4 regions of the Massilia sp. LMS1-1-1.1 genome follow, and region 1 is predicted to be linked to each of the others. Evidence: predicted binding sites of a transcription regulator. Region 1 holds the regulator's gene; each other region holds the start of a gene.
The links. The regulator sigma-54, encoded in region 1, starts transcription at its own class of promoters, with help from an activator protein. The targets are predictions, from matches to a motif close to TGGCANGNAANCTGCTTT.

Region 1 (7,622 bases):
CCGAGCAACACCCAGCAACACCGTAAAACCATGCCAGCAAGAATGTTGGCTGTGTTTTAAAACAACGTTGCAGTAGTGCCGCAGAGCATGTCACAGACGCTGAAAAATTGGAAAATCGGCATTCGGCGGCGGAAAAACCGGCGCGCCGCGTGTTTTTAATCAGGAAATAGCCGATACACGCCGATGTTATTTTTTTGCTAAAATGATGGTCACGTGGGCTGTAGCGCCCACTGCGCCCGTAGCGGGCGTATACTGTTGAGAATTGGCGTTACAGGCCGCCGAAACAGGCCTATAATTCGGCTCGCAAGCCCTCTGCGCATTGCACCATTTCATTGAGTGTCATGACTAATCTTAGCAAAATACTATCCCTCGAAAACGTCCTGCTGGACCTGGAAGTCTCCAGTAAAAAGCGCGCCTTCGAGCAAGCCGGCCTGATCTTCGAAAACAATTACGGCATCGCCCGCTCTACCGTCTCGGACAATCTGTTTGCCCGCGAACGCCTGGGCTCGACGGGTCTGGGCCATGGCGTGGCCGTGCCGCATGGTAGAGTCAAGGGCAGTAAAACCTTGAAATCGCCACTGGGCGCCTTCGTGCGCCTGGCCGAACCGATTCCCTTCGAATCGCCCGATGGCAAGCCCGTCAATCTGCTGTTTTTCCTGCTGATTCCTGATCATGTCACCCAGCAACATCTGGAAATCCTGTCGGAAATCGCCGAAATGTTTTCCGACGATGCCTTCCGCACGGCACTGGCCACGGATCCGGAACCGAAATCCGTGCATTCGCGCATCGTCAATTGGCAACCCAGTCTGCAAGCGGCGGGTTAAACTTCAGGTATTCCTCCACTCCTGAAGAAGACTGCCATGTTGCAAACGCCGCTGACGATACAACGCCTGTACGACGACAATCGTGAAAGTCTGCAACTGGGCTGGTTCGCCGGCTTCCCCGGCGGCGAACGCCTGATCTCGGGCGACGTCTCGTCGGCCGCCGACCAGGTGGGCCACTTGAACCTGATCCATCCGGGCCGCATCCAGGTCTTCGGCCACCAGGAAATCAATTACTACCAGCGCCTGAAGGTCAATACGCGCACCCACGTGATCGGCGAGCTGATCGCCGGCGGTCCGCCCGCGCTGATCATCGCGCAGGGGCTGGAAACGCCGCCCGACATCCTCGCCATCTGCGACGAGCAAAACATTCCCCTGTTCTCCACCCCGCTGCCGGCCGCGCAAGTGATCGACTTCCTGCGCGTTTACCTGTCCAAAAAACTGGCGCAGCGCATCATCATGCATGGCGTGTTCATGGACGTGCTGGGCGTGGGCGTGCTGATCACGGGCGATTCGGGCCTGGGCAAGAGCGAGCTGGGGCTGGAACTGATCTCGCGCAGCCACGGCCTGGTGGCAGACGACGCCGTCGAATTCTCGCGCATCGCACCGAACATGATCGAAGGCCGCTGCCCGCCTCTGCTGCAAAACCTGCTCGAAGTGCGGGGCCTGGGCTTGCTCGACATCAAGGCCATCTTTGGCGAAACGGCCGTGCGCCGCAAGATGCGCTTGAAACTGATCGTGCACCTCGTGCGCCGCAACGCGCTGGAAGAAGAAGTCGAGCGCCTGCCCTTCCTGTTCCCCACGGAAGACGTGCTGGGCCTGCCCGTGCGCAAGGTCGTCATCCCCGTCGCCGCCGGCCGCAACATCGCCGTGCTGCTGGAAGCGGCCGTGCGCAATACGATTTTGCAGCTGCGCGGCATCGATACCTTGCAGGAGTTCATGGAGCGGCAGAGGTTGGCCATGAGTGGTGATTAGCAACGTAGGTCGGATTAGCGGAGCAAGGCCCCGCGTAATCCGACGACATTGTTAGCGGGTGTCGGCAGGAGCCCTCGCTTGCAAGCGAGGACCGTTACGCAGGCACGCAGCCATGCTGCGTGAATTCCCTGCTGCACCGCTTTGCGCTAAGCCGACCTACGAAATACACATATGAAATTGCAATAGTTTGTAAAGATAGTTGCCTTAGGAGCAGAGCGCCGATCTTTATTGTATGATCGGGCTATGCATATCGTCCTTATCACCGGAATATCCGGCTCCGGTAAATCCGTCGCGCTCAATGTGCTGGAAGATACCGGCTATTATTGTGTCGACAACCTGCCACCGGCCTTGCTGCCCAGCCTGGTGCAAACCCTGCTCGACGAAGGTACACCGCAACTGGCCGTCGCCGTCGATGCGCGCAGCGCCGAGTCGCTCGTCAGCTTGCCGCACAATGTGGCGCTGCTGCGCGACCAGGGCCACGACGTCAAGGTCATGTTTTTGACGGCCACCACGCATTCGCTGGTGGCGCGCTTCTCGGAAACACGGCGCAGCCATCCACTGTCGCATGAATTGCGTCCGAACCAGAATCCGGCCAGCCGCCGCACACTGATCGAGTGCATCTCGGAAGAGCGCGAACGCCTGTCGGCCATCGAGCAGCTGGGCCACGTGATCGACACGTCGGAGCTGAGCGCCAACAAATTGCGCGCCTGGATCAAGGATATGATCGCCTCCGAGCGTGCGCCGCTGACCCTGTTCTTCGAATCGTTCGCCTTCAAGCTGGGCGTGCCGCTGGACGCCGATTTCGTCTTCGACGTGCGGGCCTTGCCGAACCCATATTACGACCTGGCGCTGCGCCCGCTCGACGGCCGCGACGCACCCGTGATCGCCTTCCTCGACGCGCAGCCGAGCGCACTGGAACTGCTGGCCGACATCCGCGCCTTCATCGAGAAATGGCTGCCGTCATTCAAGTCCGACAACCGCAGCTACCTGACGGTGGCCCTCGGTTGCACGGGCGGCCAGCACCGCTCCGTGTACATGGCGGAACGGCTGGCGCAATACTTCGGCCCGAATGAACGGGTAGTGTTGCGCCACCGCGAGCGCTCCTAGTTAATTCAGGTGGCGCAGCGGATGCGCTTGAGCCGGCCAGACGGGCGCGAAGAAGCGCGCCACCATGGCCGCGTCGACCTCGTCCAGGCTTGATGGATTCCAGCGCGGCGCGTTGTCCTTGTCGACCACCAGCGCGCGCACGCCCTCGAGCACTTCGCCATGCTCGAAATTGTGGCGCACCACGGTGCGTTCCAGACGCAGGCAATCGGCCACGCCCAAGTGAGCCCCCCGCTGCAGCAATTCCAGGGTCACCGACATCATCAAGGGCGAGCGCAGGCGCATGGCCGCCAAAGCCTTGCTGGCGAACGCGCTGTCGTCCTGTGCCAGCGAGTCCATGATGGCCGCCACGGAACCCGCACCGAAATGGCGGTCCAGCGCCGCGCGCGCCGCCGCCAGCGAGGAGACGCCTGCCTGTGCCTGGAATGGCGCCGCCAGCGCCTTGATGGCCACCGGCAAGGCCTCGCCCGGCGTCGACTCGATCAGGGCCAGCAGCGCCCCCATCTGCGCCTCGGGCAGGTAGACATCGGCCAGGTCCGTGTACAGGGCGTTGGCCGCGCTGATCGTCAAGCCCGTCAAGCCCAGGTACAGGCCCAGCTGGCCGGCCAGGCGGGACAGGAAATAGCTGCCGCCCACATCGGGAAACAAGCCAATATTGACTTCAGGCATGGCCATGCGCGTGCGGCCCGTGACGATGCGCAAGCGGTTGCCGGGCCCGGCTTGCGCCACGCCCATGCCGCCGCCCATCACCACGCCATCCATCACGGCGATATACGGTTTCGGATAGAAATGAATTACATGATTTAACGCGTATTCTTCCGTAAAGAAATCTTCCAGCAAGGCGCTGCCGCCTTGCGGCGTGGCCAGGCCCGCATCGTAAAAGAAACGGATGTCGCCGCCGGCGCACAAGGCTTTTTCGCTGCTCGAGCGGATCACCACGGCGTCCACCTGCGGATCGTCGCGCCAGGCCAGCAGGGCCGCGCTCAGGGCGCGCACCATCTCCAGCGACAGGGAATTCAAGGCTTTCGGACGGTCGAGCACGATGTGCCCCGTGCGGTTGCGGATGGTAGTCTGGACGAAGTCGCTCATGGCAGGCGTGAAAGAAGTGAAAGTACAAACATTTTAGCGCCTGCGCGGGGAACATTGCGTTCAAAAGGCAGGGGCGCAAAAAAGGGCGCAATGTGCGCCCTTAGTTGATCACAACCGGTTGAAAGTCGCGGGCCGCTTAGGCGGGGGCGAATTCTTCTTCCGAGCTGTCTGGCAGATGCTTGATCGCCTCTTTACCGTGCCCTTGCACTTTGGTTTTGTATTTCATCACTTGCCTATCGAGCTTGTCGATCAGGGCATCGATCGCGGCATACAGGTCTTGTGCCAGGCTTTCCACATAGACAGTTTTGCCACTTAAACGCAGGTTGACTTCGGCCTTTTGACGTTTTTCTTTCTCTTTGAGGTTATCCACGGTCAGAATCACGGCGATATCGATAACTTGATCGAAATGACGTTTCACGCGCTCCAGCTTCGTTTGTACGTATTCACGGATGGCTGGTGTCACTTCGAGATGATGTCCGCTGATGGTGAGATTCATACACACTCCTAAAGATGATCGGGTTCGTGCGGTCCATCCTATCCGGCCCGCAGAGGAACCGAAAAAAACTTACAAACACTTACGCAGGCTCACTGGCGGAATTTTCAACGCTTCCCGGTATTTGGCAACAGTACGTCGCGCAATCACCATGCCTTGTTCCCCCAGCATGTCCGCAATCTTACTGTCGGATAAAGGATTTTTAGGGTCTTCTGCTCCTGTCAGTTGCACGATCAATGCCCGTATCGCCGTCGATGACGCTTCGCCCCCCGCTTCGGTGGCGACGTGGCTACCAAAGAAATATTTCAACTCGAACATGCCGTGCGGGGTCAGCATGTACTTTTGAGTTGTTACCCGCGAGATAGTACTCTCGTGTAAACCCAGTGTATCAGCTATTTCACGGAGCACAAGGGGGCGCATGGCAACGGCTCCGTGCGAGAAAAAGTTCTTTTGTCTTTCTACTATCGCCTGTGCCACGCGCAGGATCGTGTCGAAACGCTGGCGCATATTCTTGATCAACCACTTAGCTTCCTGCAACTGTGCGCCCATGGCGCCCTCGCCCTTGCCCTGCTTGAGCAAGTTGGCATACATGGCATTGACGCGCAGGCGCGGCATGACGTCGTTGTTCAGGGTCACTTGCCAGCCATTGCGCGCGCGCTTGACGACGACGTCGGGCACCACGTAATCGGACACGTCCGATGCGAATACGGCGCCCGGATGCGGATTGCACTGGCGAATCACCGTCTGCGCTTCGCGCAAGTCTTCATCGTCGCAGTCGAGGGCTTTTTTCAGCTTGTTGAAATCGCGCTGGGCAAACCAGGCCAGGTGCTTTTCCACGATGACGAGGGCCATGCGCCGCGTCACCATGGCGATGTGCGGCAAGCGCTTGATCTGCAGCGCCAGGCATTCGGACGCATTGCGCGCGCCCACGCCGGGCGGATCGAAACTTTGCAGCAGCGACAAGGCCGTGCGCATCTCGTCGGCATCGATTTCCAGCTCTTCCGGCAGACGCGCCAGGATGTCGTCGAGCGTCTCTTCCAGATAGCCATTGTCGTCGAGCGCGTCGATGATCAGCTCGACCAGCGCGCGGTCGCGCAACTCGAGCACCGTCACGCGCATCTGCTCCATCAGGTGTTCGCGCAGGGTGCAGTGATGGGCCTCGAGTTGCGGGCGCGAATCTTCGTCGTCGGGCGCCTTGCCCCGGCTCGCCTCGCTCCAGTCGCTGTCACCGCCGTCCGCAGCGGCCGGGCCCTCGCCCGCCTCGCCGTCAAAGGTTTCCGCTTCGGCCGGCGCGGCAGGCGCCTCCTGGCCTGGCGGCTGGGGCGGCGCTTCGGCCGGCGCGGCCGTGGAACTCAAGGCCCCGTCCGACAGCAGGCGCAGCGAACGGTCGAGCGGATCGTCGAGGCGCTCGAGCAAGGGATTGTCCGTCAGCAGTTGCTCGAGCTCCTGGTGCAATTCCAGGGTCGACAATTGCAACAGGCGTATCGATTGCTGCAACTGCGGCGTCAGTGCCAGGTGCTGCGAAGTGCGCAGCTGCAATGATTGTTTCATTGGCTTACATGCGGAAGTGTTCGCCCAGATAGACCCGGCGTACCGACTCGTTCGCGATGATGTCGTCGGGGCGTCCCGACGCCAGTACCGAGCCCTGGTTGATGATGTAGGCACGGTCGCAAATACCCAGCGTCTCGCGCACATTATGATCGGTGATCAGCACGCCGATATTGCGCTCCTTCAAGAAGCGCACGATGCGCTGGATCTCGATCACGGCGATCGGATCGACGCCGGCGAACGGTTCGTCGAGCAGCACGAAACGGGGATCGGTGGCCAGCGCGCGGGCGATTTCCACGCGGCGGCGCTCGCCGCCCGACAGGGACAGGGCCTGGTTCTCGCGCAGCTTTTCAATCTGCAAATCGGCCAGCAGTTTATCCAGGCGCTCCTCGATCTCGGCCTTCTTCAAAGGACGGCCTTCGACGGTCTGGATTTCCAGCACGGCGCGGATATTGTCTTCCACCGTCAGCTTGCGGAAGACGGACGCTTCCTGCGGCAGATAGGACAAGCCCATCTGCGCGCGGCGGTGGATCGGCAGGCTGGAAATGTCCACGCCGCTGATGTCGATGCTGCCGCCGTCCGACGGCACCAGGCCGACGATCATGTAGAACGAGGTGGTCTTGCCGGCGCCGTTCGGGCCCAGCAAACCCACCACTTCGCCGCATTCGACTTGCAGCGAGACATCATGCACGACTTGCCGCTTGCCATAGGTTTTTTGCAGACCGCGAACGATCAGGGTGCTGCCGCAACGAGTATTGTCCATTATTTCTTTCCTGGCGCAGGCGTGGCCGGCGCTTTCTCCGCTTGGGGCGCCTTGGTCTTCGGCTGGATCACCATGCGCACGCTGCCGCCATCGGAGGTGCTGGTGCCGCTGTCGGAATTTTCCATCTTGAATACTTCCTGGCGGCTGTCATACGAGATGAAGGCGCCATTGGCCACGTCGGTCACTTTCGTGCCTTCCAGGCGCGTCAGCTTGGCCTTGGAAAACAGTTTCACCACTTCCGTCTTGTTGTCGTATTCCACGCGCTCCGCCTCGCCCTCGACCCACAGGTCGCCCGCGCCATCGCGCTTCTGGCGGAACGTGGCCAGCTTGCCGGGATCGGCCCAGAAGGTGATGAACTGGTAGCCTTGCGGGTCTTCCGTGATCAGGGCCCGGCCCGCCTTCATGGTCAGGGTGCCCTTGACCAGCACGACGTCACCCGTCAGGGTACGCACTTGCTTGACGTCATCGACGTGGCCGCTACGTGCCGTGATGACGGCTTCCTTCTCGGAATCGGCCTTCTCGGCATGCGCCACGCCCATGATGGCCAGCGAAAATACGGTCAACAGCAAGATGTTCTTCATAGTAGGGTTTCCTTGTTTCATTCTGTCATTGTGCCGCCGCGGCCGGGCGCGGTTTCGGCGGGAGGACCATGCGCAGCGCATTCTGCACTTCCACCACGCCGGTGGCGTTATTGGCCTTCATGCCGATGCCATTGAGGCGCGAGGTGCCCGTCAGGATATCGACAGGCACGTCCGTTTCCATTCTTTCCTCGTCCGGAAACACCGTCAGCGCCTCCGTCCTGACCGTCAGGTTCTGCGCCTTCGGACTG
Region 2 (7,622 bases), on a different contig from region 1:
GCGTAATGGGTTTCGTGGCGGATGGTGAGCTGCATCAGGCCGCCAAGGGAACGAGGAAATCGCGGCTGACCCGGTTGCCCAGGTCGTAGATGTTTTCCAGAAACTCCGTCAAAGTCAGGTGCAAGCCCGCCTTCATAATGTCGTCGATATGGCCGAATTTCAATTCCGCGTGCAATTTGCCGGCAAACCGTTCCGTATCGGCCGATACATCGTTGCGGATGTGCTTGAGGTTTTCCACCACGTCATCCATGCAGGCAAGCAGGGACCTGGGCATGTCGCCGCGCAGCATCAGCAATTCCGCCACCCGTGCCGGGGTGATCACGTCGCGGTAGACCTTGCGGTAGATCTCGAAGCCGGAGACGGAGCGCAGCAGGGCCGCCCAGTAGTAAAAATCGCGCTGGGTGATATCTTTCGACGTGTCGCGCGCGCCGTGGAATTTTACGTCCAGGATGCGCGCCGTGTTGTCGGCCCGCTCGAGGAAGGTGCCGAGGCGGATGAAATGGATGGCCTCGTCCTTGAGCATGGTGCCTAAAGTGACGCCGCGCGACAGGTGCGAGCGGTACTTGACCCATTCGAAGAACTGGCTGGGGTCCGTTTCCAGCAGATTGCTCTTCAAGCGCTTCTGCATGTCGAGCCAGGTGGCGTTCTGGATTTCCCACACTTCCGTCGTCAGGGTACCGCGCACGGCGCGGGCGTTTTCGCGCGCACCCGTCAGGCAGGCCAGGATGGACGATGGGTTGTTCGGGTCACGCACCATGAAGTCGAGCACGTCGCGTGTATGAAAACGGCCATATTTATGGTCGTACGCACTTTGCAGCTCGGAAATCCCCAGGGTGGCGCGCCAGCCTTGCTCCGCGTCCTGTTCGGACTGGGGCAGCATCGAGGTCTGCATGTTGACGTCGAGCATGCGGGCCGTGTTTTCCGCCCGCTCCGTGTAGCGGGCCATCCAGAACAAATGATCGGCGGTGCGGCTCAGCATGTTTTCTCTCCTGCAAAAGCGGATGTGGCTTCCAGTACCCAGGTATCCTTGGTGCCGCCCCCTTGCGAGGAGTTGACCACGAGCGAGCCTTCGCCGAGCGCGACGCGGGTCAGGCCGCCGGGCACCATGGAAATCGTCTTGCCGGACAGCACGAACGGGCGCAAATCGATGTGGCGCGGCGCGATGCCGGCCTCGACATACGTGGGGCAGGCGGACAGGGCCAGGGTCGGCTGGGCGATGTAGCCGCCCGGATTGGCCAGCAGGCGCTGGCGGAAGTCCTCGATCTGCGCGGCGCTGGACGCCGGTCCCACCAGCATGCCGTAGCCGCCCGCGCCATGCACTTCCTTGACGACGAGTTTCGCCAGGTTCGCCAGCACGTAGGACAAATCGGCGCTCTTGCGGCACTGGTACGTCGGTACGTTGTTGAGTATTGGTTCTTGCGACAGGTAAAACTTGATCATGTCGGGCACAAACGGGTAGATCGACTTGTCGTCGGCCACGCCCGTGCCGATGGCGTTCGCCAGGGTCACCCGGCCGGCGCGATACACGGACAGCAGGCCGGGCACGCCCAGCGAGGAATCGGAGCGGAAAGCCAGCGGGTCGAGGAAATCGTCGTCCACGCGGCGATAAATCACGTCGACTCTCTTGGGGCCGCGCGTGGTGCGCATGTACACCGAGTTGTCGTTGACGAACAGATCCTTGCCTTCGACCAGTTCCACACCCATCTGCTGGGCCAGGAACGCGTGTTCGAAGTAGGCGGAGTTGTACATGCCCGGCGTCATGACGACGACCGTGGGGTCATCGACGCCCATGGGGGCGACGGAGCGCAGGTTGTCGAGCAGCATGTCCGGGTAATGGTCGACGGGCGCGATGCGGTTGCGCGCGAACAGTTCCGGGAACAGCCGCATCATCATCTTGCGGTCTTCCAGCATGTAGGACACGCCGGAGGGCACGCGCAGGTTGTCTTCCAGCACATAGAATTCGCCCTGGCCCGCGCGCACGATGTCGACGCCGGCGATGTGGGCGTAAATGTCGGAGGCGACGGAAATGCCCTGCATTTCCGGGCGGTACTGGGCATTCTTGTATATCTGCTCGGCAGGAATGATGCCCGCCTTGATGATGTTTTGCTCATGATAAATATCATGGATGAACATGTTCAAGGCTTGCACGCGCTGCACCAGGCCCGTCTGCATCTGCGCCCATTCGGCGGCGGGGATGATGCGGGGGATGGTGTCGAACGGAATCAGGCGTTCCGTGCCGGCATCGTCGCCATAGACGGCGAACGTGATGCCGACCCGGCGGAACGTCAGGTCGGCTTCGGCCCGCTTGCGGGCGATGGTCTCGGGGGATTGCTGCTCCAGCCAGTTGCTGAATTCACGATAGTGTTCACGTACCTTGTTGTCCGTACCCACGTCATTTGCAGTCATTTCATTGAAAAAATTTGCCATGTTGTGATTTCCCTTGAGCCGTGTCTGACTATAGCTCAGCAGAAATCGTGCCAGTGCCGCGCAGCCGAAAGTATGTAAAAAATGACCATTTTTGTGGCGTAAAACCGTCATCCGCACCGTATTGGTGCGTTACTGCGCGGAAAATGCCGGTGTTGGGGCAGGTGGCGGCGAGGTCAGGCGTCCGGCGTGACAAAGGGCCGGCAATCGATGGGCAGGTCGATGGTAAACGTGGTGCCCGTTTCCGGCGCGCTGTCGACCAGCGCGCTGCCGCCGTGGCTTTCCGCCACGTTTTGCACGAAGGGCAGGCCGATGCCCCAGCCGGGCGCGCTGCCCTGGTGTTCGCGGCGCAGGTATTCAAAGATGCGCTCGGTCTGCTCCGGGGCGATAGTGCTGCCCGTGTTGTGCACGGTAAGTATCATGCGTTCGCGCAGGGTGTTGATGTGGATATGGATGGGGCCGTCGTCGCCATACTTGAGGGCGTTGCCCACGAGGTTTTCCAGGGCGCGGCGCAGCGAATTTTCGCACCACCAGCCGGTGACGGACGCGCCCGTGACCTCGCACTTGCCCGGATGGCCCGTATTCACGCTGTCGGCCACCTGCCTTGCCAGCGGCAGGATATCGAAGCGATGCAAGACCAGCGGCAGCTTTTGCCCCCGATGGTAGCTGAGCGTATCGAGCAATTCCTGGATCATGTCGTCGAGGCGTTTGCCGTGTTCGATGATTTTCGATGCCAGGGCCGGTACGTCGAGCTGCTGCGCGCGCCGCTGCAGCAGCTGGGCGCTGTTGAGCATGACGGAGAGGGGATTGCGCATGTCGTGCGACAGGCCGGCCGCGATGCGCCGCTGGAAGCTTTCATGCATGGCAGTAAATTCCAGGATGGCTTCGCGGATGCCCGTATCGATCGAGGCATTGATCACCTTCCAGTCGCGGCGCCGCAGCGGCACGCCCGCTTCGAGGGCCGCATCGGCGAAACAGTCGCGGAAGATCTGGTATTCCTGGATCACTTGCTCCGGGCCATAGCTGGTCATGCGCGCCCGTTCGTTGCCGTGCACGGCAGGGGCATTGGTATGGCTGGTGGCATTGTCGCGCGGATATCCTGGTGTCAGCGCTTCAGCCAGGTTGTCGAAGAAGGCGGGCAAGGTATTGATCAATATCGGTGTCAGCAAGGCATCGGCGCCGCGCACCTTGGCGCGCACCTCGTGTTCCCATTGCGTCAGCACGGCATCGCGCATGCTGAAGATGCGCCGCGTGCGCGCGGGCATGTCCAGTACATGCATTTTCTGGTCAGAGGCATAGGTCATCGCAGCTCCCCATCGACAGCACGGCACCCGCGCGGTAAAAAGCGGGAGGTACAGTATCCCCCAAATCGGCTTGCAGTGATACTCAATTCGGCGTGTGGGCGCCTGTCATGACTGCGCTCAAATGGCTGAGGGCCGTATCCCATTGCTCCAGCGAAAAGTTCTGCGGATCGTCATGACCATTCGCAAAGCCCGTATCGAGCACGGCGTGGAAGGCGGGGATCAGCCACGTGCCCTTGCGCACGCTGGCGGCGATGTACAGCAGGGCCAGGCGCTCGTATTGCGCAGGCGTAAAACCGGGATCGGGCGCCAGCCCGTCGTTGCCTTTGCCGCCGCCGGGTACGGAGTTGCGCGGCTGCACCAGTTCCACGTGCAGGAACAGGCCCGTCAGCGACGGCTTGTCCTTCTCCAGTTTGCTGGCGTAGCTGGCCGTGCCGAAGTCGCGCACTTGCAGCGAGCCGCCCAGGCGGTTCACGTACACGTGGCCTTTCGGACCGCCGCCCAGCGCCGGATTGCGCAAGGTAAAGTCGTTGAAATCCCAGCTGGCGTCGTTGATGTGATCGGGAATGCTTTTCAATAAGAAATTCGGGAAGCTGGTGTCGTGGATGACGAAATAGCGGGCCATGGGCGCGGCCAGCCGGCCCACGGCGCGCGACAGCGGTGCATCGACGGCGCCGCCCACGTCGGCTTCGGCGATGCCTTGCTCGGCAAGCCAGGTGCGCAGCCTGGCAGGCGCGATGCCCGTGCGCTGGCCGATGCGGGCGGCAAGAAACTCGGGCAGCGGCACGCTGTCGCCCAGGCGCGCATACAGTTTCACAGGACGCAGCAAACAAGTGGCTTGCGCCCGCGCATCGCCCTTGAAGCCGCTTTTCCAGGCGGCATACGGGCAGGCCGCTTGCTTTTGGGCAGCGGCAGGCAGGGACAGGCAAAGCAAGAGCAGCAGGGCAGGGTATCGTTTCATGCGGGCATTGTCGCCGAAGCGCCGCTTGCGGCACAGGCGTACACGCGAAAAAAAAGCTGCCCGAAGGCAGCTTTCGTGACGGCATGGACTGCCAGCTATTTAAAACGCCACGCTGCCCGACACGACGAAGGTGCGCGGCGCGGCCAGCACCAGGCTGCCGGCGTCGAACGAGGAGACGGCCGAGGCCCAGTAGCTGCGGTCGGCCACGTTGTCGATGCGCGCGCGCAAGGTCACGTCATGCCCGGCCACCTGCGTCAGGTAGCGTGCACCGATGTCGACGCGGGTCCACGATGGCAGTTGCTTGCTGTTGGCCAGGTCAGCATACTGTGTCGACGTGTAGACAGTGCGGGCATTCAGGCTTAAGCCGGGCGCACCGGGTACGTCCCATTCGCCGCCCACGCTGAGCTGTGTTTTTGGCGCGCCGATGGCATGCTTTCCATTGTTGGCCGGCTTGTCCGTCTTGCGCTGTTCCGTATCAAGCCAGGTCAGGCCTCCCAGCAGGCGCACGCCCGCCATCGGCGTGCCGAAGATGGACAGTTCCAGGCCCTGGTTGCGCTGTTCGCCCGACAGGGTGGCGCGCGAGTCGACCACGGCAGGCAAAGGCTTGGCCGTGGAAAACAGGGCGGCGCTCATGCCCAGTTTGCCGCCGTCGTACTTGACGCCGATTTCCTTCTGCTTCGACTTGTAGGGCGAGAAGACTTCGCCCTTGTTGCTCAGCGGCACGTCGTTCTGGCCATCAAAATAGGTGCCGCTGGCAACGGGACCCTTGACCAGCGCCTCGATGTAGTTGGCGTACAGCGACACGTTCTTGCTGGCCTTGAAGACAATGCCGGCCACAGGCGTCGTGGCGCTCTTGTCATAGCTGGAATATTGCACGGCCGTGCCGTAGGCATATGCCGCGTCGCGGATCTGCTGGCGGCGCAGGCCCACGGTCAGCAGCAGCCGGTCGTCGAGAAAGGCCATGGTGTCGGCCACGGCGTAGCTGCTGAGGATGGTTTTTTGCGTCAGGCGCGGGTCGCTCATCACGCCGCCCGAGTTGTCGGGCAGGGTGGGCGGCATGGCCACGTCCAGCGGACGGTAGATATTCGTCGGCAAGCCCGCATAGTCGCTGATCGCATACGCATTCTTCGCCTCGTTCCAGTGCCCGGACCAGCTGGCCACCAGGGTGTGCTTGACGGCGCCCGTCGTGAGCTTGCCGCGGATGCCCAGTTCGCCCGTGCGGATTTCCTGCTTGCGGGCATTGTCGAAACGGTACACGCTGGCATCGCCATTGAGCGAGCTCAACGTCGGTTGGGCCAGGCTGTTCGATTCCTTCGTCGAACGGCTGCCGAACGCGGCCCAGGCCACGACATCCTTGGCCAGGTCCACTTCGGCGCGCGCTGTGCCGAACACATCGTGCTCCTTCGAATAGCTCCACGGCTGGGCAAAGTTCTTCGATGCATCGGGCGCGCCAGGCAAGGCCGTCAGGCTGCCCGTGTTGACGGAGGGACGCGGCGCCGTCAGATCGAAATTCTGGTAGCCGGCATCGGCCGACAGGCGGTAGCCGCGGCCGCGGTAGTCGAGACCGACGGAAAACATGCCCACGTCGTGGTCTTCGCGCTTGATGCTGGTCTCGCCCTGGCGCTTGGCGGCGTTCACGCGCACGCCAAATTCCTTGTTCTCGCCAAAGCGGCGCGCCACGTCGATGGCGGCATAGGCGTGGCCGCCCGATTCCACGCCCACCGTCAATTCCGTCAATGGCGTGTTGCCGGCGCGCTTGGGCATCAGGTTGATGGCGCCGCCGATGCCGCTGCCGCCCGGCGCCGCGCCGTTGAGGAAGGCGCTGGCGCCACGGAACACTTCCACGCGCTCGATCAATTCCGGCGATACATATTGACGCGGCAGCACGCCATACAGGCCGTTATACGCCACGTCGTCCGAATCAAGGGCGAAGCCGCGGATTACATATACTTCCTGGAAATTGCCATAGCCGCGCGACATGCGCACGGCCGCATCGCTCTGCAGCAAGTCGCCCACGCTGCGCGCCTGCTGGTCGGTAATGAATTGCTGCGTATAACTGGTGCTGCCGAATGGCGAGTCCATCATGTCCACGGACCCCAGGATGCCCATGCGCCCGCCGCGCGCCACCTGGCCGCCCGCATACGCCTTCGACAAGCCTTCCGCCGACGCATCGGCCGAGGCATTAACGACAACGGTCGGCATGGTTTGCGCGTCGCCAGCCGGCGTGGTCTGGGCATGGGCGGCGGCGCTGGCCAGCAGGAAGGCGGCCAGGGCGAACGGGGTAGGGACGAGGTGGAAGGAGCGCATGGTGTTGTCTGGATATTAATGAGAATGATTATCATTATATTCCAGCGTGGCGCACAGCGTGGAAAAGTGTGAGAAAGCGATCAAAAAGTCGTCATTTGTACAACACCGGGCAAGCCAGGCACTGGAATCTGGAGAAAAAAGGCGCGCCAGACGGTACCTTGTGGATTTATTAATGCCTATGGTCAAGTTTCGCTAGAATGGGCCATCGCGCCCGGCGCCCACAGGAAACCGCATGCCATTGCTCCGCCATCTACCGTCCGCTTCCATGCGCCTGCGCATACGGCGGGGCTTGAGCCTGAAAGGCGCGGCCGTCGCGCTGATCCTGGCCATGCATGCGCTGGGTCTGTATTTCCTGCTGCTGCCGGCGCGGCAACTGAAGCAATACACGGAAGTGGCGTTCATGACCCTGCTGCCGCCTCGGCCAGCGCCGCAGGCGCCACCGCTGGCCTTGCCGCTGCCGGTGCCGGTTCCCATGCCGCGCGCGCGGGCTACAGCGCCGTCCGCAATTGCCGCGCCGCCCGCCGTGGCAGCGGAAGTCATCACCGTACCCGCCGAGGAATTGCCTGCGGCACCCTCCACGATACCGTCCACCACAGACTTGCGCACGCGCGCCCGGCTGGCTGCCGGGG
Region 3 (7,622 bases), on a different contig from region 1:
GGGCCAGCGCCACGAGGTGTTTGCTGGTGATCACGGGCCGCCGGCCCAGGTAGATTTTGTTATGCAAGGAATTGCCCACGATGGTCTCCTGTACAAGAATTTTTATGATGTCTCATTATAAGAACAGAATCGTGACGGCCGCATGACACTCAGCAGTTGGAGCTTGATTTGTATCCGCAAGGCAACATTTATGCGCATTTTTGTTGTTTAAATGGCGTGCCTCTGGCGAGGCCCGCGCCTTCCATTTCCGATTGGAAATAAACATGGCGCGCACCTGCCCGCCGCAAGCCATGGCGCGGTGCCATGGTCCGAAAACCGCTCAATGCATTTTCACGGGCGGCGGTGGCGGCGTCGGTTCCTCGACCGGCACGGGGTCGATGTGCGGCGGCGGTTCCGGCGGCGGCTTGAGGGGATCGCCTTCCGGCGGTGGCGGCATATCGGGTTCGGGCGTGCTGTGCGCACGCAGCGGGGCAAGATGGAATTGTGGCTGCATGGTGGCCTCCTTTGCCCCACTGTAGCCGATGCAGCCAAATCCTGGCGCCCGCCATTGGCAGGCGGCGGGGAACTAAACGGCGTGGCGCCACTCCAACTTCGCAGGCATCCCCTCCAGCACGAGTGCAAGCGACCCCTATGGCGCGCAAGAAAATCCTCTTTATGGCCGAGGCAGTGACCCTGGCCCATGTTGGCCGCCCCCTGAGCCTGGCCCAAGGGCTGGACGAGGCAGAATACGAGGTGCATTTTGCCTGCGCCGATGGGTATGACTTTTGTTTCAAGCAAGTCCCCTTCCGCCGCTGGCGCATCGACAGTATTTCATCGCTGCAATTTCTGCAGGCGCTGGCGCACGGCAAGCCCGTGTATACGGAAAGCACCTTGCACGCGTATGTCGAAGACGACTTGCGCCTGCTCAATGCCGTCCAGCCCGATCTCGTGATCGGCGACTTCCGCCTGTCGCTGTCGGTCAGCGCGCGCCTGCAGCGCATCCCCTACATTACCGTCAGCAACGCCTACTGGAGTCCCTGGGTGCGCCAGCACTACACGGTGCCCAACCTGCCCCTGACGGGCGTGCTGCCCATCTGGCTGGCCGATCCCCTGTTCCGCCTGATCCGCCCGCTGGCCTTCGCTTCGCACGCCGTGCCCCTGAACCGTGTGCGCCGCCGCCATGGCTTGCCATCGCTGGGCAGCGACCTGCGGCGCATCTATACGGATGCCGACCGCACCTTGTACGCGGATATTCCGCAACTGTTCCCGCCGCACGGCATGCCGTCCACGCACGACTACCTGGGTCCCATCATCTGGGCGCCGCCGCTCGACTTGCCGGACTGGTGGCAGCGCCCGGAACTGAGCAGCGGACGGCCCATCATCTATGTCACCCTGGGCAGTTCCGGCCAGGGGCAATTGCTGCCGCGCGTGCTGCGTGCGCTGGCGCCCCTGCCCGTCACCGTACTGGCGGCCACGGCCGGCACCATCCGCGTCGATGCCGTGCCGCCGAACGCCTATGTCGCGCCTTTTTTACCAGGCGACGCGGCCGCCCGGCGCGCCAGCCTGGTGATCTGCAACGGCGGCAGCCCCACCAGCCAGCAAGCGCTGACGGCAGGCGTGCCCGTCATCGGCATCGCCGGCAACCTCGACCAATTTCTCAACATGCACAGCATCGTGGGTGCCGGCGCCGGCCTGCTGCTGCGCGCCGACCGCTTCCAGGAAACCGCTTTGCGCCATGCCGCCACGCGCATGCTCGACGAAGGCAGGGCCAAGCTGGCGGCGCGCCAGCTGGCCACGGCCATGCGCGACTATGTGCCAGGGCAACGCTTGCTGCCCCATATGCACGCCCTGCTGGGCTCGTTGCCGCATGGCTGCCAGCCCTGACGGGCAGCGTCGGTTTTTCTTACAGCGCATCCGGCAAAGCCTGCACCGCGTCAACAAAAGCACGCCAAGTCGTTGATTTCAAAAGAACCTCATGCGTTGGCATGGAAGTCGCTAGGTACTGGCCATGAGCACCTGCCGACAGGTCTCAGGCAAGACTTCCAGACTCACTCAACCATGAGGTGAATATAATGAAACTCTCGAAACTGAAACTGCTCCCGGCCGCAGCGGCATTGGCCATGCTGTGTGCCGCCGGTAGCGCACAGGCGGGCGCTTACGGCTATTCGTACAACAACATCTTCGGCCTGGTGATCGCCGTGCCGACGGGCCAGATCACGGTGGCCAACAGCACCACCATCTCGCGCAGCACGGCCACCCTGAATGGCGTGAGCGTCATCAATGGCGGCGCCGGCTCGCTCGATGCCCCGCGCGCCAACGTCGGCCCCGTCATCAAGGGCGAAAACGACTTCACGCAACAAGGCCCAGCAGGCAACTATTCACGCGGTGATGCCCAAATCGTCAGCACGCAGTTCCCTTCGTTCCCGCCGGGCTCCACCTCTACCCAGGCCGTCAACGTGGCCGAAGCCCACCTTGACGGGCCTGCCGGCACGGCCGATGCGTCCGGGCGCAACGGCTCGACCACGGGCTTCTCGGTCGATTTCGTCGTCGGCTCGCCCACGGCAACCCTGAGCTTCGACTTCCTGGCGTCGCCCTTCATGCAGGTCTTCCTGCAAAGCACGGTCGGGCAGCTGTCCACGGCCACGGCCAACCTGGTCGTCACCTTCACCATCACGGACGCGGCCGGCGCGACGGTATTCAACTGGACGCCAGACGGCGTGATCGGCTCGGGTATCTTCGGCGGCACAGAAAACGCCGACGGCGCCAACCTGAACACCAGTCTGGCAACCAATTTCCTCACGCGCGGCAACCTGTTCACTTACGACCCTTCCGGCTGCGGCACGCCCACGGGCACCGGCGTGGGTACAGCGTGCGGCAGCAATTTCAGCTCCGTCAGCAATGCTTTAACGGCCGGTAACTACACCTTGACCTTGAATGCGGTGGAAAGCGTGGACTTGGTGAAACAGGCGGCGACACCCGAACCGGGCACCTTGGCCTTGCTGGGCCTGGGTCTGGCGGGTCTGGGCTACGCCCGCCGCCGCAAAGTTGCCGTCTGAACCAGGCAACAGGGGGGATTCACAGGCGAGGGAGTCTCCTCGCCTTTTTTTTATGCGGCAAGCCTGTCGGTTTTCCTTACAACGCGGCCGACCAGGAGATGAGGATTTTCATGACTACATTTTTATGCATCCGACTGTCAACGGCCCTGCTGGCCTTGCTGTTGCTGGCCGGCAGTGGCACTGCCAGCGCCGCCGCCTACGGTTATTCCTACACCAGCGTCTTTGGCCTGGTCATCAGCAATCCCACCGGTTCCACCACCTTGATCAGCAATATCGACGTATCGCGCACCACCGCCACGCTCAACGGCAGCAGCGTCATCAACGGTGGCAGCAACGAGATCGACGCGCCGCAAGCGACACGCGGCGGCGTCACCAAAGGGCAAAACGATTTTACCCAGCAAGGCATGGGCAACGCCGCGTATGCGCGCGGCGAGGCGCAAATCATCACTTCGCAAATTCCCCCGTTCCCGCCGGGCTCGACCAGCACGCATACGGTGAATGCGGCGGAAACCTTCCTGACGGGCGGCGGCAGCGCCGACGCCTCGGGACGCAACGGTTCCACCACGGCCCTGGCCATCAATTTCGTCGTCGGCCAACCGGGCGCAACCCTGGCCTTCAGCTTCCAGGCCCTGCCCTTCATGCAGCTGTACCTGGACGCGCTGGCCGGCACGGGCTCGACGGCCACGACGAATATGGCGATGACGTTCAGCATCATCGATGACAATGGCCAGATCGTCTTCAACTGGGCGCCCGACGGCAGCCTGGGCTCCGGCATCCTGGGCGGCACGGAACTGGCCGACGCCGCCAACCTCAATACGGGCTACGCGCAAACGCCGCTCACCAGCGGCAGCGTATTTACCTACGACCCCAGCGGCTGCGGCGCGCCCACAGGCACGGGCACCGGCAAGACGTGCGGCGGGCAATACGGCGCCGTCACGGACAATCTGGTGGCAGGCAACTACACCCTCGTGCTGAACATGCTGAACAGTTCCGAACTGGCCTACGTGCCAGGCGTCACGCCAGTGGCGCTGCCCGGCACCTTGCCGCTGCTGGCGGCGGGCTTGGCAGCGCTGGCTTGCCTGGCGCCACGGCGCCGGCGCTAATTGACGCCGTGGCGCGCACGGCGTCACGCGCACTACTGCCCCGTTGTAGGTGCCACCAGCAAGTCTTGCAGCGGACGGCGCAAGGAGCGTGCACTGGCCACCGGCCCCGCGCCGATGCGCCCGAGGAACACGGCCCGCTCGACCGCCGTGGCACCCAGCACGGCCTGGCATTGCACGGCCAGTTCCTGCGCCATTTCCTGCATGCCATCGGTGCGCGAAAAGGTGCGCCGCTCGCGCACATAACGGGCAAAGATCAGCGGCGTCAGTTCCGGCTGCAATTGCAGTCCCAGCTGCGTGGCCGTGAGCCAGAAGCGCTGCATGGCGCGGCCGGCCGCCACGTAATCGTCGATATGGCGCGGCGGCGCATCGGCCAGCAACACGAAATGCGCGGCGCAATACAGGCCCGGCAGCAAATCCATCTGCAACCGCGGAGCAATGGTGCCGCCCAGCCAGGTATTGAAAAAATCCACGCGGCGCCAGCTGTGCATGACCCAGCGCATCAGGCGCGCCGTCATCGCGTCGACGCCGAGCGCCTGCTCCGGGATGCGGTCGCTGCTGAAGCGCGCCCCCCATTCGATCACGTCGCGGTGCACCTTGTGCGCTTCGGGCATGGTCAGGCGCAGCTTCGCATTGTCGAACATCAGCCGCGCGCAGGCCAGCCGCGCGCGCCCGCCTTCGAACCAGTGCACGCCGTAGCCCGGCGGCAAGCTGGCCGCCAGCGCCGCCTTTTCGCTGGCACGCAGGCTGCGCGTGCTGAGCCGCCGCCGCTGCACGCTGCGCTGCGGCAGGAACGCCGCCAGCGGATCGGCTTGCATGCCGGGACTATCGATCAGGTGCACATCGAAGGTGGGCAGGGTATCGGGCATGGACAAACGCCGGCGCGCTTCCATGCGCAAGCCGTGACAGCTGGCCGCCAGCGCCATGCTTTCGAGCAAGGCACCCAGCGACAGCTGGCTGGGATGGCCGTCAAGGTCGTACACGCAGTGGCTGCGCGTATCGAAGCCATGCACGACCACGTGCCGCGGGTCCACGACTTCAAAGCGCCACGGCTGCGTGTTGTCGCCGCTGGGCGCCCAGCGCGCCTGGTCGAGGATGCTTTCCAGCACGGGATCGTTCAGCAATGCTTGCGCCATTTATGCCCCCTGCGCGGCGCGTCGCCGCTTGATGATGGCCATCGTCAGGCGCTGCAGCGGATGGCGATTGCCGCCGGGACGCCAGGTATGCACGAGCTTGTTGCGATAGGCGTCGAAATGCACGCCGTGCGGCGCCGCCATCACCTTGCCGCGTTTCAACAAAATTTTCAAGGCTTCCGTGGCGGCCGCGCCCGCGCACAGCTGGCAGCCCATGATGGTCGACGGCCCGCGCCGCTCCTTCAGGTTGATGGCGGACGGGTCGACCAGGTAAGGACCGTGCAAGCCGGCCGGCGCCAGCCCGACGAGAAAGCGCAGCGCTTTTTCTTCTTCGGGCAAGTCGCCCCAGCCAAAATACTCTTCGAACGTCATGCCGCCCGGCATGAAGCTGAGCACGGCCGTGCCCATGCCCAGCGGCGCGGCCGTGATGGCGGGAATGCCCAGGCGGGCGCACGTGGCGAAAGTGGCCTGACGTGCGGGAAAGGCGAAGAAATCCAGGCCGTCCACGTACAGGTCGACACCGGCAAAGAACTCGGCCAGGTTGCTGTCGTGTATGCCGTCGGGAAACTGCTTGATGTCGAGTTCGGGATTGATGTCGCGCGCCATCTGCGCCAGCACGGCCACCTTGGGCTGGCCCAGGGTGGACACCATGGCGCCGGCCTGGCGGTTGAAGTTGGCGATATCGAAGGTGTCGAAATCGGCGATGTGGAAAGCGCCGATGCCCAGCCGCGCCAGGGTCAGCAAGTGCACGCCACCGACACCGCCCATGCCGGCAATGGCCACGCGCTTGCCGCGCAAGCTGTTTTGCTCCGCCTGCGTGACCCAGCCCAGGTTACGGGCAAATGCCGCGTGATAGGAAAAACCATCTGTCATGCTTACCTCTACTGTACGTCCGCTAAGGACCAAGAAGAGTTCGACAGATGGTCAGGCGATAAGTTCCCGTTATGACGAAAACTTAGCGGGCCAGCCGGCGCTGGGCCGACTGCGCCGGGCGTGGCGCCCCTGCCACTGCGCCCACCTTGAACACGCTGACGATCTGCGCCAGGCCCGCCGCCTGTTCGTTCATCGCTTGCGCCGCCGCCGAGGCCTGCTCGACGAGGGCCGAGTTTTGCTGCGTCATGTTGTCCATCTCGACGATGGCCTGGTTGATCTGCTCGATGCCGGCGCTTTGCTCGGCGCTGGCCGAGGAAATCTCGGCCACGATATCGGTCACGTGCTGCACGCTGGAAACGACTTTTTCCATCGTCTCGCCGGCCAGCGCCACCAGTTTTTCACCGGCACCCACTTGCTCGGCGGAACTGTCGATCAATTGCTTGATCTCCTTGGCGGCCGCGGCCGAACGCTGCGCCAGGTTGCGCACCTCGCTGGCCACGACGGCGAAGCCACGGCCCTGCTCGCCTGCGCGCGCCGCTTCCACGGCCGCGTTCAGGGCCAGGATATTCGTCTGGAAGGCGATGCCGTCGATGACGGCGATGATGTCGCCGATCTTTTTCGACGAGGCATTGATGGCGCCCATGGTGTCGACCACCTGGCTCACCACGCCGCCCGCCTGGCTCGCTACTTGCGAGGCGGAAATGGCCAGCTGGTTCGCCTGGCGCGCATTGTCCGCATTCTGGCGCACGGTCGACGTCATCTCTTCCATGGTCGACGCCGTTTCTTCCAGCGAACCCGCCTGCTGCTCCGTGCGCGCCGACAGGTCGTGGTTGCCCGAGGCGATCTCGCCCGACGCCGTGGAAATCGATTCCGCATCGGTGCGCACCTGGCTCACCAGATGGGCCAGGTTATCGCGCATGGCCTTGATCGCCATCAGCAAACTCGACGTGTCGCCGGGGCGCGTATCGATGTGCGTGGTCAGGTCGCCCTGGGCGATTTGCGCCACGATGGCCGCTGCATAGTCGGGTTCGCCACCGAGCTGGGCCAGGATGCGGCGCAGCATCAGGGCCGCCAAGGCGCCCACCACCAGCATCAGCGCGCCGCCGATGGCCAGCAGCACGCCCGCCTGGGCCCAGAACTTGTGGTTGATGTCATCGATATACGTGCCCGTGCCGATCAGCCAGTCCCACGGCGCAAATTTCACCACGGCATACATCTTTGCCACCGGGTCCTTCACGCCGGGGCGCGTGCCGTCCGCCTGCACGAGACCGATACGGCTGGCGGCCAGGGCCACGCGGTAGCGGTCGCCCGACTGCTTCATGTTCTTTTGCGGCACGCCGATGCGCGACGCGTTTGGATGCACGTACAGCAAGTCGGTGCTGAAATCGCGCACGAAATAATACATCTCGTCCTTGGCGAAGCTGCCGATGGCCAGTTTGGCCTGCTGCTGGGCCTGCTCACGCGTGAGCTTGCCCGACTGT
Region 4 (7,622 bases), on a different contig from region 1:
CTTACACGGCCAGGTGCCGCTTCACGTCCTCGCCATCCATCTGTTCCGCCTTGCCGCTGGCGACGACACTGCCGCGCGACAGGACGATGAATTCATCGGCCAGCTCGCGGGCGAAATCGAAATACTGTTCGCACAGCACGATGGCCATGTCGCCGCGCTGTTTCAACAGGCTGATCACGCGGCCGATATCCTTGATGACGGAGGGCTGTATGCCTTCCGTCGGCTCGTCGAAGATGATCAGCTGCGGCTCGGCCAGCAGGGCACGGGCGATGGCCAGCTGCTGCTGTTGCCCGCCAGATAAATCTCCGCCGCGCCGCTGCAGCATCTCTTTGAGCACCGGAAACAGCTCATACACGTGGGGATCGATGCGCGACGCTTGTTTGCCCCGCTTCACCGCCATGCCCATCAGCAAGTTTTCCTCGACCGTCAGGCGCGCAAAGATATCGCGCCCCTGCGGCACGTAAGCGATGCCCAGCTTGGCCCGCGCATGCGGCGTCAGCTTCGTGATGTCGCGTCCCTGGAACGCCACCTTGCCCTGCGCCACGGGCAGCACGCCCATCAGGCATTTGAGCAAGGTCGTCTTGCCCACGCCATTACGCCCAAGCAAGGCCAGGCACTCGCCCTTGCGTGCCGACAGGTTGATGCCGCGCAAGGTGTGCGAGGAGCCATAGTATTGATTCAATTGCTCGACTTCCAGCATATGTGTTCACCTTCCCAGATAGACTTCGATGACGCGCTCGTCGGCCTGCACTTCGTCCATGCGGCCCTGCGCCAGCACGGCACCCTCATGCAGCACGGTAACGATGCCTTGCTGGGCAATTTCCGTCACAAAACCCATGTCGTGCTCGACCACCATGATCGAATGCTTGCCGCGCAATTCATTGAGCAATTCCGCCGTGCGCGCCGTTTCCGCATCCGACATGCCGGCCACCGGTTCGTCGAGCAAAATCAGCTGCGGCTCCTGCATCAGCAGCATGCCGATTTCCAACCACTGCTTTTGCCCGTGCGACAGCAAGCCGGCCGGCCGCGCTTCCTGGCCGTTGAGGCGGATCAGGCGCAAAATCGCTTCAATCTTGCCTGCCTGCTCCGAGCTTAAACGCGCAAACAGGGTGGGCGCCACGCGCTTGTCCATCTTCATCGCCAGTTCCAGGTTGTCGAACACCGTGTGCTGCTCGAACACGGTGGGGCGCTGGAACTTGCGGCCGATACCCGCGTGGGCAATCTGCGCTTCCGTCATCGTGGCCAGATTCATGGTCTGGCCAAACCAGGCCGTGCCAGACGTAGGCCGGGTCTTGCCCGTGATCACATCCATCATCGTCGTCTTGCCCGCGCCGTTCGGGCCGATGATGCAGCGCAATTCGCCCACAGAAATATCGAGACTGAGTTTGTTGATGGCCTTGAAACCGTCGAATGACACGCTGATCTCTTCCAGGTACAAAATCGCACCATGCGTCGTATCGACGCCCTCGCCTTTCACGCGCGAATAGCTGGCGCCCGTTTCCGCGCTGGCCATGCCGGGCAACATGCGGATGCTCATGCGGCCTCCTCTGCCACGACGGCCGTTTTCTTGCGTTTGAGCTTGTTCAACACACCGAGCATGCCTTGCTGCATGAACAGGGTGACGACGATGAACAGCAAGCCCAGCGCGAACAGCCACAGTTCCGGCAAGGCGGCCGTGAACCAGCTTTTCAAGCCGTTGACGGTGAAGGCGCCCAGGATGGGGCCGATCAGTGTGCCGCGTCCGCCTACCGCCACCCACACGACCATCTCGATGGAGTTCGCCGGCGACATTTCGGACGGGTTGATGATGCCCACCTGCGGCACGTACAGGGCGCCGGCGATGCCGCACAGCACGGCCGACAAGGTCCAGACGAACAGTTTGAACCACAGCGGGTTGTAGCCAAGGAACATCAAGCGCGCCTCGCTGTCGCGCACGCCCTGCAGCACCCTGCCCAGTTTCGAGCGGACGATGGCACGCGCGCCGATCAAGGCCGCCAGCAGGAAGGCCAGGGTCAGCAGGAACAGCACGGCCCGGGTGGCGGGCGCCGTGATGTCATGCCCGAGGATGGTCTTGAAATCCGTGAAACCGTTGTTGCCGCCAAAGCCGGTGTCATTGCGGAAGAACAAGAGCATGAAGGCATACGTCATCGCCTGCGTGATGATGGAAAAATACACGCCCTTGATGCGCGAGCGAAAGGCAAAGTAACCGAAGACAAACGCCAGCACGCCCGGCACCAGCACGACGAGGGCCATGCAGTACCAGAAATGTTCCGTGAAGGCCCAGTACCACGGGTAGGTTTTCCAGTCGAGAAAGACCATGAAGTCGGGCAAGCTGCTGTGGTACTGGCCCTGCTCGCCGATGGCTCGCATCAGATACATGCCGTGCGCATACGCGCCCAAGGCAAAAAACACGCCGTGGCCCAGCGACAAGATGCCCGTGTAGCCCCAGACGAGGTCCAGCGCCAGCGCGGCCAGCGCATAGCACATGAACTTGCCCACCAGCGCCACCGTGTAGGCGGACACGTGCAGCGCATGGCCTTCGGCAAACACCAGATTAAAAATCGGCAACAGCACCGCCAGCAGCGTGCAGGCGGCAATCGCCAGCCAGACGGGCCGCGTGAACAGGCCCTGCTTGGATTGATAGGAGGTAATCATTCGACGCTGCGTCCCTTCATGGCAAACAGGCCCTGCGGCCGGCGCTGGATGAAAATGATGATGAACACGAGAATGGCGATCTTCGCCAGCACGGCGCCCGCCACCGGTTCGAGGAATTTGTTCACTTCGCCCAGCCCCAGCGCGGCGATGACGGTGCCGGCCAGTTGGCCCACGCCGCCGAGCACCACCACCATGAAGGAATCGACGATGTAGCTTTGGCCCAGGTCCGGCCCCACATTGCCCAGCTGCGACAGGGCCACGCCACCAAGCCCGGCAATGCCGGAACCGAGGCCGAAAGTCAGCATGTCGACCTTGCCCGTGGCCACGCCCACACAATCGGCCATGCGGCGGTTTTGCGTGACGGCCCGCACGAACAGGCCCAGCCGTGTCTTGTTGAGGATCAGCCACACGGCCATCACGACAAGGACGGCGAAGACGATGATGGCCAGGCGGTTGTACGGCAGCACGAGGCCGCCCAGCACCGTCACGCCGCCCGACATCCAGGCGGGATTGGCCACTTCCACGTTTTGCGCCCCGAAGATCGTACGCACCGTCTGCATGAGGATCAGGCTGATGCCCCAGGTGGCCAGCAGGGTTTCCAGCGGCCGCCCGTACAGCCAGCGGATGACCGTGCGCTCGAGCGCCACGCCCACCAGTCCCGCGACGAGAAAAGCGGCAGGCAGCGCGGCCAGCAGATACGCATCCTGCAGGCCAGGCAGATAGGTGCGGAAAAACAGCTGGCATAAATAGGTCGTGTAAGCGCCTATCATCAGCAATTCGCCATGCGCCATGTTGATGATGCCCATCAAGCCGAACGTGATGGCCAGCCCCAGCGCAGCCAGCAGCAGCACGCTGCCCAGCGAAATGCCGTAGAACACATTGCCGGCGAATTCCATGCGCGCCACCCTGCCCTTGATCTGGCGCATGGTCTCGATGGCGGCCAGCTGCACGGCCTCGTCGGGCTCGCCGCCCTTCTCGAGCATCGCTTGCAGCACGGGCAGCAAGCGCGCATCGCTGCTGCCGGCCAGCGCCTGCACGGCCTGCTTGCGCGTAGCCGCATCGGGGGCATGCAGATTGGCGCTGGCGATCAGCACTTGCAATATCTGCTGGATCTCGGCATCGCTCTCTTGCGCCAGCGCCTTGCGGATCAGGGGCAGCTGCGCCGGATCGACAGATTGCTGCAGCGCCTGCGCGGCGGCCAGCCGTGTGGAGCGCTCGGGCGCCAGCAGTTTCAGTCCCGACAGAGCACCCGCCACGGCCGAGCGCAAGCGGTTGTTGACCATCACGCCATCGATGCCGTCCGGCAGCGGCACGCTCTTGCTGATCGCCGGGTCATATGCCTGCTCGCCATCGACGATGTAGACCTTGCCGTCGGGCGCTGCATACAGGCTGTCGTCCTGCAAGGCTTGCAGCACCTTGGCAGCCTCGGGCGTGGCCAGGGCGGCGATCTGGGCGACGGCAGCGACTCTGGCGTCGGGGTCGTCGCCGGATAGCGGTTTGAGCAGGTTGGGGGAAATGGCGGCCTGCGCAGACAGCGGCAACAGGCAAAGTAATAACAAAATACGACGTAGCAGACGCATGCGGAAAGACCTCTCATCGTTACTTCAGCCCAAGCGAAATCTGGGGTCAGACCCGTCGGGTCTGACCCCGGCCTTTCTGCTGCTAACTCATAACTTCTGCTTGCCCTCATTCCCCTTGATAAACGGGCTCCACGGCTGCGCGCGGATTGGTTCCTTGGTTTTCCACACGACATTGAATTGCCCATCGGCCTTGATCTCGCCGATCATCACGGGCTTTTGCAGATGGTGGTTCGTGGCGTCCATGGTCAGGGTGAAGCCCGATGGCGCCTTGACGCTCTGGCCGGCCATGGCAGCGATCACCTTGTCGGTATCGGTCGACTTGGCTTTTTCCACGGCTTGCGCCCACATGTGGATGCCGACATAGGTCGCTTCCATCGGGTCGTTCGTCACGACGGAACCCGCGTTCGGCAGTTTTTGCGCCACGGCATACGCTTTCCACTGCTTGATGAAGGCCGTATTCACGGGATTCTTGACGGACTCGAAATAATTCCACGCCGCCAGGTGACCGAGCAATGGCTTGGTATCGATGCCGCGCAACTCTTCCTCGCCGACGGAAAACGCGACGACGGGCACGTCCGTGGCTTTCAAGCCTGCATTGCCCAGCTCCTTGTAGAACGGCACGTTCGAATCGCCATTGATGGTGGAAATGACGGCCGTCTTGCCACCCGTGGAAAACTTCTTGATGTTGGCGACGATGGTTTGATAGTCGGCGTGGCCGAACGGCGTGTAGACCTCGCTGATATCGCTATCCTTGACGCCCTTGCTTTTCAGGAAGGCGCGCAGGATCTTGTTGGTGGTGCGCGGATACACGTAATCCGTACCCAGCAGCACGAAGCGCTTGGCGCCGCCACCATCCTTGCTCATCAGGTATTCGACGGCGGGAATCGCCTGCTGGTTCGGCGCGGCGCCCGTGTAAAACACATTCTTTTCCAGCTCCTCGCCCTCGTATTGCACCGGGTAAAACAGCAGGCTGTTGAGTTCCTTGAACACGGGTAAAACCGACTTGCGCGACACGGACGTCCAGCAGCCGAACACAACGGCAACCTTGTCCTGCGCCACCAGTTGTCTCGCTTTTTCCGCGAACAAGGGCCAGTTCGACGCCGGGTCAACGACGACGGCTTCCAGCTTCTTGCCCAGCACGCCGCCCTTGGCATTGATCTCGGCGATCGTCATCAAGGCCACGTCTTTCAGCGACGTTTCGGAAATGGCCATGGTGCCCGACAGCGAGTGCAAAATGCCTACCTTGATCGTATCGGCGGCCAAGGCTGCCTGCATGTAAGTGGACGTGGCCAGGGCCAGTGCGCCGGCGGCGGCCGCTTTCAGGATGATGCGTCGTGACATGGGGACTCCTGTGATGGGTTCGTGGGGGTCGAGCTGAGCATACGATGTTGTTAAAGCAGAATGCATGCCAGCACCAGCAGGTGTCCGCCATGGTGCACGCGGCTCCCGCCGCACGAAAAAAAACCTGGCTGCACAAGGACTGTGCAGCCAGGTTTTAAATTGCCGTAAAACGGTGCGCCGGATGCAACAATCCCGGCATCAATCCTTGCGCGGCACGCCACGCAGGCGGCGCCAGCCCTTGCGTCCCAGCGGGAACAGCAGCACGAAGGCGATCAGCCACGGCAGGATGTAGGCCATGGCCGTGATGGCGTTGGCCACGCCTTCCGACAGGTTGTCCGTGAAATTGCCCAGCGAGCGCTTGACCGGTGTCCAGAACGATTGCTTGCCTTCGGCGCTGATGGCCACGTTCAGCAAGTCCGTGTCGATGCGCTGCATCAACAGCGCGTCTGCCGCCGTCGCCTGCTCCAGTTCCACTTGCACGGTAGCCAGTTCCTTGGTCACCTTGATCAGGGCGTCGACATTTGCGCCCGAGCGCTTTTCCAAGTCTTGCAATTGCGCCTGGTATTGCCTGAGCATCTCCAGGCGTTTCTTGCTGTCGAGCACGGGACGGCCCAGGTCTTCCACCTTGGTGCCCTGGCTCGTGACGTCGCCTTCAGCCGCGACCAGCGCGACGAGCTTCCTGATGCCGGCCGGCTTGGCGCGCATGCTGATGCGCGCGTGTAGGTAGCGCCCGCTGTCGAGGCTGGAATCGAGCAGCAAGCAGCCGTTTTCCGTATCGGCCTTGCAGGCGGCGACCACTTTTTCATACAGGGGCCGCACTTGCGCCTCGTGCGTATCGACGCTGACATTATGTTCATAGGCAAGAAACTCGCTGCCCTTTTCCTTGCCTTCGAGGCGCGCGGCGCTCGATTGCCCGCCGCTCTCTCCCTTGCCGCCGCAACCGGCCAGCAACATCAGGCCGATCAGACCTACATACACTTTTTTCATGATTTCTTTCGTGGATTATTTTTGCAGCGGCAACAATTCGATATCGGGCAAGTGCGCCGCCACGTCCTGCACGGTCGCATGGCCGGTCAGCGACGCCACCACCTGCGGCAACGGCTCCGCCCAGATTTCCGGCAAGTCGCGTTCCTCGGGTGCCAGCACGGGAAAGGCCAGCTGCTCGCGCGGCGGCGTGAAGGCAGCCGCGACGCCGGGCTTGTTGCCGCGCGCATCGATGCGGTACCAGCCAAAATCCTGCAGATACACGGCATTCAAGCCATGCAGACAAAACGGCGGCCCCATTTCGCCGACGGCCAGGCGCTGGTAGCACAGGCCGGCAGGAATGCCGTTGGCGCGCAGCAGCGCGGCCAGCAGATGGCTCTTCGCATAGCAATAGCCGGTGCCATGCTGCAAGACGTCGGAGGCGCGGCAGGTGACGGGATTGCGCTGGTAATCCCAGCTGTGGGCCACCTCGTCGCGCACGAAGGCAAAGCAGCGGGCCGCGATGGCCGCGTCGCCCACGGCACCTGCCGCCAGTGCGGCCGCCTTGGCGCGCACGGCCGGATGGTCGCTGTCGATGTAGGTGCTGCTGGCTAGATATATGGAAAAGTCGGGGGAAAAGTCGGTAGACATGGCATAAAGGCAATGCGAAAAGATAATGCGCGATTTTAGTCGAAGCAGCGCAACATTCACCGTTTCTTTGCGCAGGAACAAAGAAAATCCACGCGCCGGGCCAGCTGCGCGGGGGCCGGCGACTTTGGCGGCGGCCCGGTAGCTGGTATCATGCGGGCAAACGCAGCCGGCTCTACAGGCCCGGCACAGGCACTACCCTGCGAAGCGGCCCCGCCACCGGGCGCGCCGCCGACGCCACCCTACAGATCAGAGAAACGAGTTCCCTATGAGCACTTCATCGTCCCACCCATCGTTCTGGCGCCGTGTCCCGCTGGCTTTCGGCGCCTTCTTCAGCACCCTGTCGGACGCAGCCTATGCGGCCCGCGTGGAAAAGCTGTCCCTGCCCGAGGCTGCTCCCGTCGCGCCAGTGGCCCCGGCGCCAGCTCCCGTGCC

Region 2: the regulator sigma-54 is predicted to act here: its motif matches at 2,463-2,480, upstream of MRBLMS1_RS25465 (circularly permuted type 2 ATP-grasp protein).
Region 3: the regulator sigma-54 is predicted to act here: its motif matches at 1,961-1,978, upstream of MRBLMS1_RS04970 (EDSAP-1 family PEP-CTERM protein).
Region 4: the regulator sigma-54 is predicted to act here: its motif matches at 5,629-5,646, upstream of urtA (urea ABC transporter substrate-binding protein).

Annotation. Positions count from the first base shown of each region.
Region 1 covers NZ_JBFPNG010000023.1:183,856-191,477, forward strand. The annotation lists gene MRBLMS1_RS15840 (PTS sugar transporter subunit IIA) at 342-824, shown strand; gene hprK (HPr(Ser) kinase/phosphatase) at 861-1,796, shown strand; gene rapZ (RNase adapter RapZ) at 2,040-2,903, shown strand; gene MRBLMS1_RS15855 (enoyl-CoA hydratase/isomerase family protein) at 2,904-3,989, opposite strand; gene hpf (ribosome hibernation-promoting factor, HPF/YfiA family) at 4,126-4,485, opposite strand; gene MRBLMS1_RS15865 (RNA polymerase factor sigma-54) at 4,555-6,033, opposite strand; gene lptB (LPS export ABC transporter ATP-binding protein) at 6,038-6,793, opposite strand; gene lptA (lipopolysaccharide transport periplasmic protein LptA) at 6,793-7,374, opposite strand; gene lptC (LPS export ABC transporter periplasmic protein LptC) at 7,400-7,622, opposite strand, start outside.
Region 2 covers NZ_JBFPNG010000056.1:171,315-178,936, reverse strand. The annotation lists gene MRBLMS1_RS25475 (transglutaminase family protein) at 1-35, opposite strand, end outside; gene MRBLMS1_RS25470 (alpha-E domain-containing protein) at 35-979, opposite strand; gene MRBLMS1_RS25465 (circularly permuted type 2 ATP-grasp protein) at 973-2,427, opposite strand; gene MRBLMS1_RS25460 (sensor histidine kinase) at 2,601-3,728, opposite strand; gene MRBLMS1_RS25455 (hypothetical protein) at 3,811-4,686, opposite strand; gene MRBLMS1_RS25450 (TonB-dependent receptor) at 4,786-6,993, opposite strand; gene MRBLMS1_RS25445 (hypothetical protein) at 7,226-7,622, shown strand, end outside.
Region 3 covers NZ_JBFPNG010000001.1:1,076,575-1,084,196, forward strand. The annotation lists gene MRBLMS1_RS04955 (hypothetical protein) at 1-79, opposite strand, end outside; gene MRBLMS1_RS04960 (hypothetical protein) at 320-493, opposite strand; gene MRBLMS1_RS04965 (glycosyltransferase) at 631-1,863, shown strand; gene MRBLMS1_RS04970 (EDSAP-1 family PEP-CTERM protein) at 2,052-3,035, shown strand; gene MRBLMS1_RS04975 (EDSAP-1 family PEP-CTERM protein) at 3,146-4,138, shown strand; gene MRBLMS1_RS04980 (nitroreductase family protein) at 4,171-5,271, opposite strand; gene MRBLMS1_RS04985 (ThiF family adenylyltransferase) at 5,272-6,141, opposite strand; gene MRBLMS1_RS04990 (methyl-accepting chemotaxis protein) at 6,224-7,622, opposite strand, start outside.
Region 4 covers NZ_JBFPNG010000001.1:989,522-997,143, forward strand. The annotation lists gene urtE (urea ABC transporter ATP-binding subunit UrtE) at 2-700, opposite strand; gene urtD (urea ABC transporter ATP-binding protein UrtD) at 707-1,537, opposite strand; gene urtC (urea ABC transporter permease subunit UrtC) at 1,534-2,655, opposite strand; gene urtB (urea ABC transporter permease subunit UrtB) at 2,652-4,235, opposite strand; gene urtA (urea ABC transporter substrate-binding protein) at 4,323-5,576, opposite strand; gene MRBLMS1_RS04545 (DUF4349 domain-containing protein) at 5,775-6,563, opposite strand; gene MRBLMS1_RS04550 (transglutaminase-like domain-containing protein) at 6,579-7,190, opposite strand; gene MRBLMS1_RS04555 (DUF2760 domain-containing protein) at 7,456-7,622, shown strand, end outside.